One region of the Oceanobacillus aidingensis genome, then DNA from elsewhere that is predicted to be linked to it. Evidence: riboswitches for the same ligand, from Rfam matches in the RefSeq annotation. Region 1 holds a riboswitch; each other region holds the start of a gene.

The links. Region 1 has a riboswitch for S-adenosylmethionine ahead of ACFO3P_RS13590 (methionine ABC transporter ATP-binding protein). Riboswitches for the same ligand answer to the same signal wherever they lie in the genome.
Region 2: it holds a riboswitch for S-adenosylmethionine, as region 1 does, so the genes downstream of both, ACFO3P_RS16190 (5-methyltetrahydropteroyltriglutamate--homocysteine S-methyltransferase) here and ACFO3P_RS13590 (methionine ABC transporter ATP-binding protein) in region 1, are expected to answer to the same signal.
Region 3: it holds a riboswitch for S-adenosylmethionine, as region 1 does, so the genes downstream of both, ACFO3P_RS03065 (homocysteine S-methyltransferase family protein) here and ACFO3P_RS13590 (methionine ABC transporter ATP-binding protein) in region 1, are expected to answer to the same signal.
Region 4: it holds a riboswitch for S-adenosylmethionine, as region 1 does, so the genes downstream of both, ACFO3P_RS04840 (iron-containing alcohol dehydrogenase family protein) here and ACFO3P_RS13590 (methionine ABC transporter ATP-binding protein) in region 1, are expected to answer to the same signal.

The regions. Positions count from the first base shown of each region.
Region 1 is NZ_JBHSFT010000020.1:88,771-92,309, reverse strand. It holds gene ACFO3P_RS13610 (arsenate reductase family protein) at 1-8, shown strand, start outside; gene gcvH (glycine cleavage system protein GcvH) at 75-455, shown strand; gene ACFO3P_RS13600 (toprim domain-containing protein) at 670-1,035, shown strand; gene ACFO3P_RS13595 (thioredoxin family protein) at 1,180-1,500, shown strand; SAM riboswitch class I at 1,641-1,740, shown strand; gene ACFO3P_RS13590 (methionine ABC transporter ATP-binding protein) at 1,869-2,891, shown strand; gene ACFO3P_RS13585 (methionine ABC transporter permease) at 2,884-3,539, shown strand, end outside.
Region 2 is NZ_JBHSFT010000044.1:27,039-30,577, forward strand. It holds gene ACFO3P_RS16185 (GNAT family N-acetyltransferase) at 1-473, opposite strand, end outside; gene ACFO3P_RS16190 (5-methyltetrahydropteroyltriglutamate--homocysteine S-methyltransferase) at 983-2,098, opposite strand; SAM riboswitch class I at 2,195-2,297, opposite strand; gene ACFO3P_RS16195 (hypothetical protein) at 2,412-2,885, opposite strand; gene ACFO3P_RS16200 (Fic family protein) at 3,173-3,514, opposite strand.
Region 3 is NZ_JBHSFT010000002.1:104,111-107,649, forward strand. It holds gene ACFO3P_RS03055 (YitT family protein) at 1-109, shown strand, start outside; gene ACFO3P_RS03060 (hypothetical protein) at 388-690, opposite strand; SAM riboswitch class I at 1,085-1,185, shown strand; gene ACFO3P_RS03065 (homocysteine S-methyltransferase family protein) at 1,303-2,355, shown strand; gene ACFO3P_RS03070 (cyclase family protein) at 2,382-3,131, shown strand; gene ACFO3P_RS03075 (5-methyltetrahydropteroyltriglutamate--homocysteine S-methyltransferase) at 3,167-3,539, shown strand, end outside.
Region 4 is NZ_JBHSFT010000007.1:90,079-93,617, reverse strand. It holds gene ACFO3P_RS04855 (YibE/F family protein) at 1-456, shown strand, start outside; gene ACFO3P_RS04850 (YolD-like family protein) at 533-808, opposite strand; gene ACFO3P_RS04845 (hypothetical protein) at 805-1,020, opposite strand; SAM riboswitch class I at 1,273-1,389, shown strand; gene ACFO3P_RS04840 (iron-containing alcohol dehydrogenase family protein) at 1,487-2,587, shown strand; gene ACFO3P_RS04835 (MetQ/NlpA family ABC transporter substrate-binding protein) at 2,611-3,426, shown strand; gene ACFO3P_RS04830 (glutathione ABC transporter substrate-binding protein) at 3,484-3,539, shown strand, end outside.

The DNA.
Region 1 (3,539 bases):
GGAAATAGTGCTAGAAATGTAACTGACTTCCATGTATAGTTGAAGAGAATAAAGTTTTGTTGGAGGGATACGAAATGAGCTTGCCAAATGATTATTTATATTCAAAAGAACATGAATGGGTAAAAAAAGAAGATGGAAAAGTTCGTATAGGAATTACAGACTTTGCACAGGATGAGCTTGGCGATATTGTTTTCGTAGAATTACCGGAAGTCGGCGATTCTTTAGAGCTGGAAGAGCCATTTGGAAGTGTGGAATCTGTTAAAACGGTATCCGAGCTGTATGCTCCAGTCAGCGGAAAAGTGGTAGAAGTAAATGAAGAACTGGAAGACAGCCCAGAGCTTGTGAATGAATCACCGCATGAAAAAGCATGGATGATTGTTATTGAACTTGAGAATGAAGCAGATTTAGAGGAATTATTAGATTCGAAAGCATACCAGGAATTTATCGAAGGATAATAAAATTACATTACACCTATTTTAGAGAAAGAGAAAATACAGGCGCTGCTCCTGAATTTTCAAAAAAGGCTCTAAAAATAGGTGAAAAAGAGCTGACTTTTCCACATTCGTGTATAGTTAGCTCTTTTCTTTTCATATAATATAGAAAAAGCATAGGATAGGATTAGGTTAAAAAAGATGTTTACCTAATCACTTCGATAAGGAGTGCAAAACGATGATGGAAGATGATTACAACAAAGTCATAATCGTTGAAGGGTTATCTGATAAAAAGCATCTAGAAAAAATTCTTGACGACAATACCATCACCATTGTTTGTACAAATGGAACCATCGGTGTAGAAAAATTTGAAGAGCTGTTGGAATATTATCATTTGGACGATACAGATGTATTTATTCTGGTGGACGAGGATGATTCGGGAATGAAACTCCGAAAACAGCTAGCCAGGGAACTGCCGCACGCAGAGCATATTTATGTAAGCAGTGAATTTCGTGAGGTTGCCGCCACCCCAAAAAGAATGTTGGCAAGTATTCTGGCAGGAAAACGCATTGGAATCAATCTCAATTACCTTGCAAAATGGTAACGTAAAACGTTAAAATAAGAATGGATTCTATTCGCCGAGGAAATAAATAAGGAAAGATGCGAAGTCGTTTTATACGCAATCAGTGTAATCCTTTCACTCAGCATATATTATTTTATGGGAAGAAAAAGATTGAGGGGAATGAACTTGAAACAGTTTAGTGGAGAAGAAAAGAATCATCAACGATTCATACTATATATTTATACACCATTTTGCGGGACATGTACGGTAGCCCGCGCTATGCTTGAAAAAATAGAAAGACTGCATAAAACTGATATATTTACGGAGATGAACGCGTCCATGCACCCTGATTTTATGCAGTCTCATCAAGTCGAAAGCGTGCCATGTCTTGCATTTATGGAAAACGGTAAAATGATTGAGAAAGTGTACACGTTTCAATCGACAGCAAATATTTATCAGTATTTGATGAAATACAAACCGGAATTATTCACAGCAATAAACAACTAAGTTTTTTCTGTACAAGAGGACGGTTCAATATACGAGAAGCAGCAGATTCCACAGAAACCTGAGTGAATGGCTAGGGATTGTGATTGACAAGGCACAAATGGCATGCTACTATAATGGCACTTCATTTAAAAATAGGCAAACTCTTATCAAGAGCGGTGGAGGGACTGGCCCATTGAAACCGCGGCAACCTTCAATCATTGAAAAGGTGCCAATTCCTGCAGGAAACTGTAAAGATAAGGGAGCAATGGACGATATTGTGTATAATAAAGCGTCTTTCTGTTCTCTTGCAGAAAGACGCTTTTTCAATGAAGAGAAAAGTAAATCGTACACAATAAAATAGGTTTGTACACATATAGGAGTGAAATAAAGTGATATCCATTGAAGGATTGAAGAAAATATTCTCTTTAGAAAAAAAAGATATTGTCGCTGTTGATAATTTAAATCTTAACGTAGCAGATGGAGATATCTATGGCGTCATCGGATACAGCGGGGCAGGGAAAAGTACTTTTGTCCGCTTGATTAACAGGCTGGAAGAACCGACGACAGGTACGATAAAAATCGGTGATCAGGTTATTACCTCCTTATCGAAAAAGGATTTGCGTATCGCCAGGCAGGATATTGGAATGATATTCCAGCATTTTAATCTGCTCTGGTCCCGGACAGTCGCTGAAAATATAGAATTTCCGCTTGAGATTTCCGGTGTGGAGAAAAGCGACCGGAAAAAGCGGGTGCTGGAATTGATTGAATTAGTAGGCTTGGCAGGAAAGGAAAATGCCTATCCGGCACAGTTAAGCGGCGGACAAAAGCAGCGGGTCGGAATTGCAAGAGCATTGGCGAATTCACCGAAAGTCCTGCTTTGTGATGAAGCGACCTCCGCACTTGATCCGGAAACAACGAATCAAATCCTGCGTTTATTGCAGGATATTAATGAAAAGCTGGGTCTAACCATTATTTTGATTACCCATGAAATGCATGTTATCCGCAAAATTTGTAATCGGGTTGCTGTGATGGAACAAGGGAAAGTGGTAGAAGAAGGAACGGTTCTCGATGTATTTACCAGACCAAAGCAGCCGGTAACGCAGAAGTTTGTTGAACAGCTGACTGGTCCGGATGAGGAAGAGGAAGACATGACAGAGTTGAAGGAAAGATATCAAGAGGGCGCGTTATTACGGATTCAGTTTTTAGGAGAAAGTGCAAATCAGACCGTAATCAGCCAGCTTGTGAAGAATTTTGATATCCATGTTAATATTTTGCAGGGGAAAATCACCCAGACACAGGTCGGGAGCTATGGGACATTGATTGTTCAGCTGATTGGAAATCAGCTGAAAGAGGCAATGCAGTACCTGGAGGAACAGGATGTTATTGAATTGGAGGTAATTCAGCATGCTTGAGGAATTATTTCCAAACGTTACGATAGAAGATTTAGTAGAAGCTTCTCAAGAAACACTTTACATGACCATTATAGCTTTAGTCGGCACAGCCATTATTGGCTTACTTTTAGGGCTGCTGTTATTTTTAACGTCGAAAGGGAACTTTTGGGAAAATCGATTGATTAATTTTGTTGTTGCAACATTTGTCAATGTATTTCGTGCCGTTCCGTTTATTATATTAATCCTGCTGTTATTTCCTTTCACCGATTTTGTAGTAGGGACATTGCGCGGTCCTAATGCTGCACTGCCGGCTTTAATCCTCGGATCTGCACCTTTCTATGCAAGATTAGTGGAGATTGCATTGAAAGAAGTAGACAAAGGAGTTGTAGAAGCTGCAAAAGCAATGGGAGCTAAAGCAAGTACGATTATTTTTAAGGTGCTGCTTCCGGAGTCCAAGCCTGCACTTGTATCGGGGCTGACGGTTACAGCGATTGCTTTAATCGGTTATACTGCGATGGCAGGTGCGATTGGAGCAGGAGGACTAGGGAACCATGCTTACTATTTCGGATTTCAGCGGAAAAGCTGGGATGTTGTATTTGTCAGCACAGTCATCATTGTGATTATCGTATTTATCTTCCAGTTTATTGGGGATGCTATAACCAGAAAGAT
Region 2 (3,539 bases), on a different contig from region 1:
TATGTCAGCTCTTTCTTAAACAGAACGCGATCATTGCCAAACCCATCATAATTTGCTTTTACTGCTGCACCATCTACTGTTTTGTCTCCTCGCTCGATCACAAAGCCCATTTTTTGATGAAACGCAATCGATGTTTTATTTACGGGAGAAGTGATGGAGCGGATGATTTTCCGATCAGCCATTTTAACTTTGGTGAAAAATTTCTCATAAAGTGTTTTTCCAATGTCTTTCTTCCTGTAATCCGGGTGTACACCGACAAAATGAATATATGCTTCATCTGACTGATCTTGAGATAAAAATCCAATTAAAAAACCTATTATCTCGTCATCTTCTTCTGCGATAAAGCTGGTATTCTTAAAATGTTGAAAAAATAATTTAGGCAGCATTCCTGCCATATCACGCCCGCCCCACCAGTCGTTTATCTGCGGAATCAGGACATCATAATCCGAACTTTGTAAACTGCGAATTTCCATTCTACATTCTCCCTTTTATTTGAAACGATGTACTATCATTCGTATAAATTCTTTTATTTACCATGATAAAACAGCTGAATATTCTTATTGTTATTACTAATATATCAAAAAATTATAATGATTTCTTTCTTTGTTTGAATTTTTTTGGAATTTATATTTAATTTTTCACGCCCGTATGTTAACCTTGATTTAAATTAGGTTGACAAAGAGAGGAGCGTTTTTTTGTTCAAATCGTTTAAAAATCAATTCATCCTTTCGTCAGTTGTTTCAATATTATTCATCATAAACACTTACTTACTTTTTAATTTTACTTATCAAATCAGTGACATAATGGCAAATTTATTTTTGTTCATCACCTTAGCTTCCGTTTTCAATACTGGTTTATTAGCTCAAAAGTATTTTCATTCAAAACAATCTTCTCTAAATGATTCATAGTACGTATTCAAAAAAGTTCGACAAAAAGGAGATTTGGAAAGCTCACCTCTCCAAATCTCCCTTGCTCATCACTCTTATTTCCAGACATCTTCAGCAATTCGCACAACATGCCGGATTTTTTCCCATTGCTGTTTCTCACTCAATAAATTCCCTTCCTCTGTGGAAGCAAACCCGCATTGAGGACTCAGGCAAAGCTGATTCAACGGTACATAGCCCGCCGCTTCTGTAATTCTTGCTTTAACAGCCTCCGGATCTTCCAGCTCGCTGAACTTAGACGTGATAAGACCCAGCACAATGAATAAATCATCACGGTTCACATGGCGTAAAGGTTCAAATCCGCCCGAGCGGTCATCATCAAACTCCAGGAAAAGACCATCCACCTGTAAACCGCCAAAAATCGTTTCTGACACCGCCTCGTAACCGCCGCTTGACATATAGGTAGATTGGAAATTCCCCCGGCAAATATGCATTGTTACCAGCATATCATCCGGTCTGTTCGCAATCGATTCATTGATTGCTCTCGCACATAATTCAGCTGTTTTCTCTGGATTTCTTCCTTTTTCAAGCAACGAATTTCTGCCCTTCTCTGAGAAAAAGGTTGCCCAGGACGTATCATCCAACTGTAAGTAGCGGCAGCCTTCATCGTATAATGCCTGAATCACCCCTTGATAAGCAGCAACCAGGTCATCAATAATGGCTTCATCATTTTCATAAATTCCTTCTTCAAAATCCGCCCGGAAAAAGAGCATGTTCGGACTCGGAATCGCAAATTTTGCAACCGCATCCCCGGCAATACCATGCAGGAATTTATAATGCTCAATCATATAATGATTACTAAAACCAATTTTACCGGTTACCTTAATGCCTCGTTTTTTCGTTTCCACACCAGTGAATTGCAAGCCTTGCTCCGCGGTATAGCCTTCCACGCCATCGAAGCCTTCCAGAAAATCAAAATGCCACCAGGCACGGCGAAACTCCCCATCTGTCACCGATTGAAGACCTGCTTTTTTCTGCTGTTCTACCAGTTTGATAATTTCCTCATCTTCCAATTGACGCAATTGTTCTGCACTGATTTCTCCTTTTGCCCTCTGGGCACGCGCTTCTTTTAAACGCTTGGGACGAAGAAAACTCCCTACATGATCTGCTCTGAATGGAGCCCGTGTATTTTTTGTCTCTGCTGATATCGCCATCGAATACCCCTTCCTCTTTGTCTCCTATATTCATTCTATATTCCATTAAAAAAAACCCCTTCCGAAAATAGAAGAGGTTCGATATGATAAAATCTCTTCTTATCTTCAAGCAAAAATGCTTCTGGAATTAGCACAGTACAAATCAACGTCTGCTGCTAAGGCTTCAGCGGGCCAGTCCCTCCACCTTTCTCGATAAGAATATATGGAATTATACGAATAATTACAGTTTACTTTACATGGAAGCAATGAATTCGTCAAGGAGAATCCCAAAATATAGGAATCTTTCTGCGATCGATTTTAAATCAAAATTGCGTTACCTTTTTTTATCGGAAAAAATTTTATAATCTTCACTGATCACAAAAGCAGAAAAATACAAGCAAAAAAATAAAATAGCTGCTCCTTCCCATGATACACTAACCCTCGTAAATAGGGGCTCAATACATATTTTATAAAAACTAACACTAAGCAACCATTGAACGACATAACTCCAAAGCATTACTTTCTTTGTCTGTTTCATTTTCGCTGCTTTAAGGATTAGCATATATAACAAATCAAACAGCATCCCCACCACGTAAGACAGAAAAAGCAATCCTCCGAAGTAAAGAAAATTAATAAAAATACTATCAAAAAAATGTATTTCGATAAGATTCCAGCCTGCTAAAATATTAGATAAACCATATGTTATTAAAATAGGAATGGCTACAATAACTGCGATACTACCCATTACTAGACCAACAGTAAGCAAATTGGCAACAAGGGTAGAAAAATCCATTTTTTTATTATTCAAAATTCATTGAATCCTCCTTGTCTATACCTATATTATAAGGGACTATTACATCCTAATGAATATATATTCTTTTAACTCACTGTACTACAATATCAACTGAAGATTTCCCTAAATTTTCATGTTTCTGAAACGACAGTAACAACTTTTTTATCGCTCAGTTAGTTTAGAGCCATTCGCTCCCCAAATTTTGAGCTGTAGTTTTCGTAGCAAATTCATCTTCTTTTTGATTTAATTCCATCCTATCACATCCTATGTGCCGATAAACTTCTACTAAATGAAGGTTCTATTTATAAATCTTTTAAAAAAGCTAAATAATTTTCTAACGTTTTCACCTCTCGCTCGGCTATAAACAATAGAAAGGGTTCATAATCCCCTTCTGTTCCAGAAATATCTAAAGCCTCGTAATACTTGAATCTATCGTCCTTTTCAATTGTAATTGGAGGAAATCCAGACTTCATCAATTCAAAATTCATAAGTAATCTAGAGGTTATTCCATTTCCGTTAGAAAAAGGATGAATATTTACAAATTTTGCATGCAGCAGACAAGCTTTTCCTAAAGGGGGAGTCTTGAAAGCGTATTTTACTTTCTTAGAATCCCTTATACTCTGGAGTGCAAGCCTTTCGCGAATGCCTTAGTTGGGACTGCGATTACTC
Region 3 (3,539 bases), on a different contig from region 1:
TACACGACTGGAAGAAAGTAAAATGAAAGAAACGATTCAAGATATCGATGCCACTTCATTTGTAACTGTCTATGATGTGTCAGAAGTACGCGGCGGTAATTTTAAATAAAGCATCGACTTCTCTTAAATCAAAAAAGGCAGCCAATGAATCCATTTCATTGGCTGCCTTTTGATTAGTATAGGGTGAAAAAGCTTATTGTACGAAGGGGTACACGATAGCTTATGATTTTGCTCTGAATATATCCGCAACTGCATGAAATACCTCAACACCTTGATAAGTGAAAACGGACAATGCAGTCAGTGAAAAGAACCCAATAACAATTAATCTGAAAATCATCATAGTTTTTGCCTCCTCTTTTAATTTTTAATTTTTTTATTAAAAGAGGCTTAAACCACGAAATTGGATTGATAGAAAACAGGTGTCAGCAGCTGTTTCGTACGGTTGACCCGCACAATCGTAGTGAATAAACAGAGACTGCCTAATAAGAATAAGGTAATGACTAAACCTGGACTTGCTATAAATGATTTATCTTGCTGGTCATTTCCGCCAACGCCTAAATCAGGTGACGATTGGGAATCAATCAGTATTTCATGATCGGTGAGAACGTAGCTGTGATGTACACCTGGGAATAATTGTGTCATTGGCAAAAGGATAATCATTAAAGCAATCATCAAATATCTATTCAACATCTACGCCCCCTTCCGTATGATAAATATATTTTTTGATTCGATTTCTTAAAGCGAAAGAATTAATTATACCAATAATGAAGAATAAATTCAATATAATGTCTACATGTTTTAGAATTAATTTGTATTATATGCTTATTTTTCGGGTGTGTCTATACTTTTTGAACATTTTATGAATTTTTCTCCATGAAATTAACATTCCTTTTTTTTACGGAATTTAAACATCTGCTTAGAGATATAAAGCCGTGCGTGTTTGGAACTTCTCTCTATGATATGAGATATTTACAAGATTCATTCAAACCGATTCAAAAACCGCTGAAATATTTTTAAAATTTCTTATTGACATGGAATTCAAATAGATATATAGTTATCTACAACAAATAAATAGCAATACATTTTCTTATCCAGAGAGGTGGAGGGACTGGCCCTTCGAAGCCTCGGCAACAGACTTATAAAAGAACTGTGCCAATTCCAGTAGCGTTAGCTAGCAGATAAGAAGAGACATTGATATCGTACTCAAAACCTCTTCTTTCTGAAAGAAGAGGTTTTTTCGTGTCTATATCGACTTATCCGCAGCGAACCAAATAATTAAAAGCTTACAGGAGGAATGGAACGATGGCGAAAAGAAGTTTGGAAGAGCGATTAAAGCAAGGAACAGTTATTGTAGGGGAAGGATATTTATTTGAATTGGAGCGCAGAGGGTATTTGCAGGCGGGCTCCTTTGTACCCGAAGTAGCGCTGGATAACCCGGAAACGCTAAAGGCAGTTTATCGTGATTACATGAAAGCAGGTTCCGATGTAGTGCTTGCCTTTACATACAACGCACACCGAGAAAAAATGCGCATTATCGGTAAAGAGGACTTATTAGAGCCTCTAAATAGAAATGCTATTAAATTAGCGAAGGAAGTAGCAAAGGAACATCCGACAGAGGAAGCTCTGGTTGCAGGAAATATATCGAACACCAATATTTTTAATCCGGAAGATCAGGAATCCAAGGATAAAGTCAGAGCGATGTTTAATGAAATGGTTTCATGGTGTAAGGATGAGGATGTTGACTATATTAACGGAGAAACTTTTTATTATCATGAAGAAGCATTGATTGCTTTAGAGGAAATTAAAAAATATGATTTACCGGCAGTTATTACCTTGGGATTAATGGGTGAAAACATTTTACGTGATGGTTACACAGTGGAAGAGTCATGTAAGATTTTAGAGGATAACGGCGCCTTGGTTGTTGGGATGAACTGTTTCCGGGGGCCGGACACGATGCAGCCGTATTTAGAAAAGATTCGTGACAAAGTAGACGGGTATGTTGGAGCACTGCCGATTCCATACCGGACAACAGAAGAGAATCCAACCTTCTTTAACTTGCCGGATGGAGGGTGCAGCTGTCATTTACCAACGGAAACAACCTTCCCGACTTCTCTGGATCCGCTATATCATAACCGCTATGAGCTGGCAGAATGGGCGAAACAAGCACATAGCATCGGCGTGAATTATATCGGTTTATGCTGTGGAGCTTCACCGGCAATGCTGCGTGCGGTTGCGGAAGCTGTCGGCATCGAAACAATTAATTCAATTTATTCTCCAGATATGCATAAACACTTTTTATTTGGTGAAGATGAAACATTGCAGGATCATATCACAGATTACAAAACAAAAGCGTAAAACAATATATTGGGAGGCGGCTTATCATGACAGTTACCAAAGAAAATGAAATCTTACACGCGTTAGAAACACTAAAATCAAAAACATGGGTAGATTTAACACATACATTCGGTCCTAATTCGCCGCATTTTGCCGCATTTAAAGATGCCGAGTTTGAAACATTATATACGCATGATGACGGGTTTTTCGCACAGCAGTTCAGTGTTTCCGGACAATATGGCACACATATTGATGCACCTATTCATTTTGTTCGTGATCAGCGCTATTTAGAGGAGCTGGATTTAAAAGAAGTTGTCCTCCCAATCGTTGTGATTGATAAATCAGAAGCAGCCGGAGAAAACCATGATTATATTTTAACGGTGGAGGACATTTTAGCTTTTGAAGAGGTGCATGGAAAGGTTGAAGCGGGTACATTTGTCGCGTTACGGACAGATTGGAGCAAGCGCTGGCCGGATAAAGGTGCATTTGAGAATAAGGATGAGAATGGAGACAGTCATTTACCCGGATGGGGGCTCGATGCTCTGAAGTTCTTATTTGAAGAAAGACAGATTAAAGCAGTGGGTCATGAAACGTTTGACACGGATGCGGCTGTGGATGCCAGAAAAAATGGTTCATTGATCGGCGAGTATTATGTATTAGAGCAGGATACTTTTCAAGTAGAGCTGCTGACGAATCTGGATCAATTGCCGGCAAAAGGAGCTGTGATTTTCAATATTAGTCCCAAGCCTGAAAAAGCAAGCGGTTTTCCAGTTCGATCGTTTGCCATTTTGCCATAATAAATACTATCTACCAAAAAGGGAGAAGGAATAACATGACAAAAACAGCAGTGAAAGCACCATTTCGTGCAGACCATGTCGGAAGTTTATTGCGGCCGGAACGGATTCATCAAGCTAGAAAGAACTTTCAAGAAGGAGCTATTTCCAAAGCGGATCTTCATCAGATTGAAACAGAAGAAATCAAACGTATCGTAGATAAGCAGATTGAAGTCGGCTTAAGCGCTGTTACGGACGGGGAATTCAGACGCCGCTTTTGGCATACGGATTTTCAAGAGCATCTAAACGGTGTGGAAGGATATGTGCCGGATACAGGATTTCAATTTGTTGGAGAAGAAACAGAACGCTATAATGTGCGTGTCACAGGAAAGGTTTCCTTTAATCCGGATCACCCGCATGTTAAGGAGTTTG
Region 4 (3,539 bases), on a different contig from region 1:
GAAGAATCTGGAGAAATCACAGCTTTCAATGTGCATATTGGATTAAATTTCATTCAAATTGCTACAGCTGTGATTATTATGAGCACGATTGGGGCGATTGTAGATACTGCCATTTCAATCACCTCTCCGATGCGTGAAATCCACGACCAGAATCCGGAAATTTCCAGAAAGAATCTATTTTTCGCCGGCATTCGTATTGGCCGTGATATTCTAGGTACAAGCACAAACACGCTATTCTTCGCCTTTTTCGGAGGGTATATGGGACTGCTAATCTGGTTTAAGGATTTAGATTACTCTCTTGGCCAAATTATAAATGCCAAAGTGTTCAATGATGAAATGCTTGGAATCCTTATTTCGGGCCTTGGCATCGCTCTGGTTATTCCGATTGCTTCTCTGATGAGTGCATATTATTTGAAGAAGCAGAAAAAGGACATCGCGTTGGATGAGCAGAAATAGGTAAAAGCAGCCTTACGCTGTTTATGTTTAGAAATAAGCCCGAATGATTCCGCTTGGAATACATTCGGGTTTTTATCTACAATATAAAAACGTCCATTACATCATTAAACTTAATGATTGTAAAATCCTTTTGACCCAGCTTATCAACTATAGCTATGTGCTCGTCTTGATAGTTAATGCTGTCTATATATCCTTTTATATGATGAACATGACAATCCTGATAGCATTTCACTTCAATAAGCAAATTATCTTTATGTGCGATAATTAATTGAAAGCAATTCTGCTTCCGTTGCCGCTCATTTAACATTGTTTTTTCTTTCGTATTCCTTTCTTCCTGTACACCAATATTCAAGCCCCGACGCTCCTTTTTACACACCCTATGGATAAAATATTTTCTATCTTAAAGCTGCGCACCTGTTTTTTATAGTAACAATAAGCAAGAATCCTTTTATCATCTATACCTACGACGCGAATAACACGCTGCGTTACATTGTTATGGCGGTCGATATAATAGATCATGATTTTTTCCTTTTTATCCAGAGAATGATGAAGTAATCCAATCATATTTATTCCTCCAAATAAGAACTTTTGTTCTGAACATTTGTTCTTATTATATCAAAAAATAAGAAAGAGTAAACATGAAATAAATGGATGAATGTGTTTTAAAAGAAACGAGCGATAATCCGTTCAAGTATTTGGATTTTGGGACCAAAAATGGTGCTGATTAACATAATTAGCCCGCCAGCTCCCTTGCATCAAGCTATATTTGACTTTTCTCATATTTCATATTAAAATGTATCCACAGTTACATAAGAACTCTTATTGAGAGTGGCGGAGGGACTGGCCCGATGAAGCCCGGCAACCTTTCTAGAACTCGTTCTAAAAAAGGTGCTAAATCCTGCAAAGTGCATAATGTGCTTTGGAAAATAAGAGAGGACGTTTCGTAAATGAACTTATTCAACCTCTCTAGAACGAAATAGAGAGGTTTTTTATGTAGCATTTAAACACATGTAAAAGGGGTTATCTTACCATGCAAACAGTTACTGTAAAGGGATCGCCCAGCCATTATCAAATCGGTGAAGGTTCTCTGGAATACCTGATAGAAAATCTGAATGACTTGCGGGTGAAGCGGATTGCTGTAGTTGCCGGGCGTACTGCTTGGGAAAAAGCAAAACCATATCTTCCTTCTGCATTGCTGGATCAAATAGAGGAAAAAGATATACATACTGCAGATGGGCATTGCACCGTGGAACGAACTGACAGACTGGCCTCGATTTATGAAGAACAGCAAATAGATGCTGTCATCGGCATCGGCGGGGGAACAGCTCTGGATATTGCCAAAGCAGCGGCTGCCAATGCGCAAATAAAAAGTATCTTAATCCCAACGATTGCCGCCACCTGCGCAGCTTGGACGCCATTAAGCGTCTTTTATCAGGAAGATGGTGCTCATTCTCATTACACTGAGTTTCCTGAATCTAATACACTCGTAGTGGTAGAACCAGCAATTATTGCAGAAGCTCCTGTAAAATACTTAAAAGCAGGCATTGGCGATACGTTAGCCAAATTCTATGAAGCTCGCTCTCTAGTTGAAGCCTTCTACCCTGAAGGCACGCTTCCAGTCTGGCTGCAAATATCTCAATTCGCCGCTCGTGCCTGCAAGGATATTTTGCTGGATGACAGTGAAGCAGCAATCCAAGCTTGTGAGAGTAACCAAGTCACTGATGCTCTTATTCGTGTTATCGAAGCAATTATCGCAACAGGCGGTATGGTTGGCGGCTTCGGCGGAAAAGCTGGACGAATTGCAGGTGCGCATTCCATTCATAATGGGTTAACTGCTGCCCCGCAGATTGCCGATTCACTTCACGGGGAAATTGTATCCTACGGCATTTTAGCTCAGCTTGCTATCGAACAGGATAAAAACGAGCTTACGAAGCTATTAGCTTACTATGATACATGGGGATTCCCGACAAAATTAGCAGACTTCTCCATACATACGGATGATCAGGAGCTGCTGGAAACCATTGCGAAAAAAGTGACACGGGAAGAAGAATCCATTCATTTGATGAAAGAAGAAATTAATGCAAATACCGTTATCGACGCATTTTTACAACTTGAGAGTGTTACTAAATAAAAAAAGAAAGTAGGAAAATCATCATGAAAAAGAAATATTTACTTCTTATTACAGCTTTATTATTCGTTTTCCTCGCTGCTTGCGGAGGAGATGAGGAAGAGAGCGGTTCAGATTTACTTGAAGACGGCGTATTGACAGTAGGTGTAACAGCCGGTCCACATGAAGAAATTGTTGAAAAAATAGCTGAAATTGCAGCAGAAGACGATTTAGAAATTAAAACAGTTGTTTTTAGTGATTATGTGATGCCAAACGTTTCACTGGATGAAGGTGAAATTGACATCAGCAGCTTCCAGACAGAGCCTTTTATGGACAGCATGGTGGAAGAAAGAGGCTTGGATATTGTGAAGGTAGCAGATACCGTTACTTTCCCGATGGGAGTTTATTCCGAATCGGTTGATTCTCTGGAGGACCTTCCTGATGGCGCAACATTAGGGCTCCCTGGCGACCCTACAAACAGCGGACGTGCTTTATTATTATTTGAACAAGCTGGTCTTATCACATTAGAAGAAGGCTTGGGTGTAAATGCAACCGTAAATGATGTAATTGACAATCCGAAAGACCTTGAATTACTGGAATTAGACTCTGCACAAATTCCAAGACAGCTTGGCGAAGTTGATGCAGCAGCAATCAATTCAAACTTTGCAATTGAAGCAGGGCTTTCACCCAATGATGATTCGCTCTTTATCGAGCAGGATTCTACATTCGTTAACTTGATTGCAGCTCGTACAGAAAACCAAGATGATGAAGTCGTTCAGCAATTTATTGATATTTACCATACAGACGAAGTGAAAGAATTTATTGAAGAAAACTTTGATGGCTCTGTTGTTCCAGGCTGGTAAATCTTTATTTTCAGGTAATATACTCAGACTACGATACTTAAAGGAGAAAACAGCATCATGAGAATACAGAAAAAGATATATGTACTTGCATTTATTGCTCTGTTCAGCCTGGT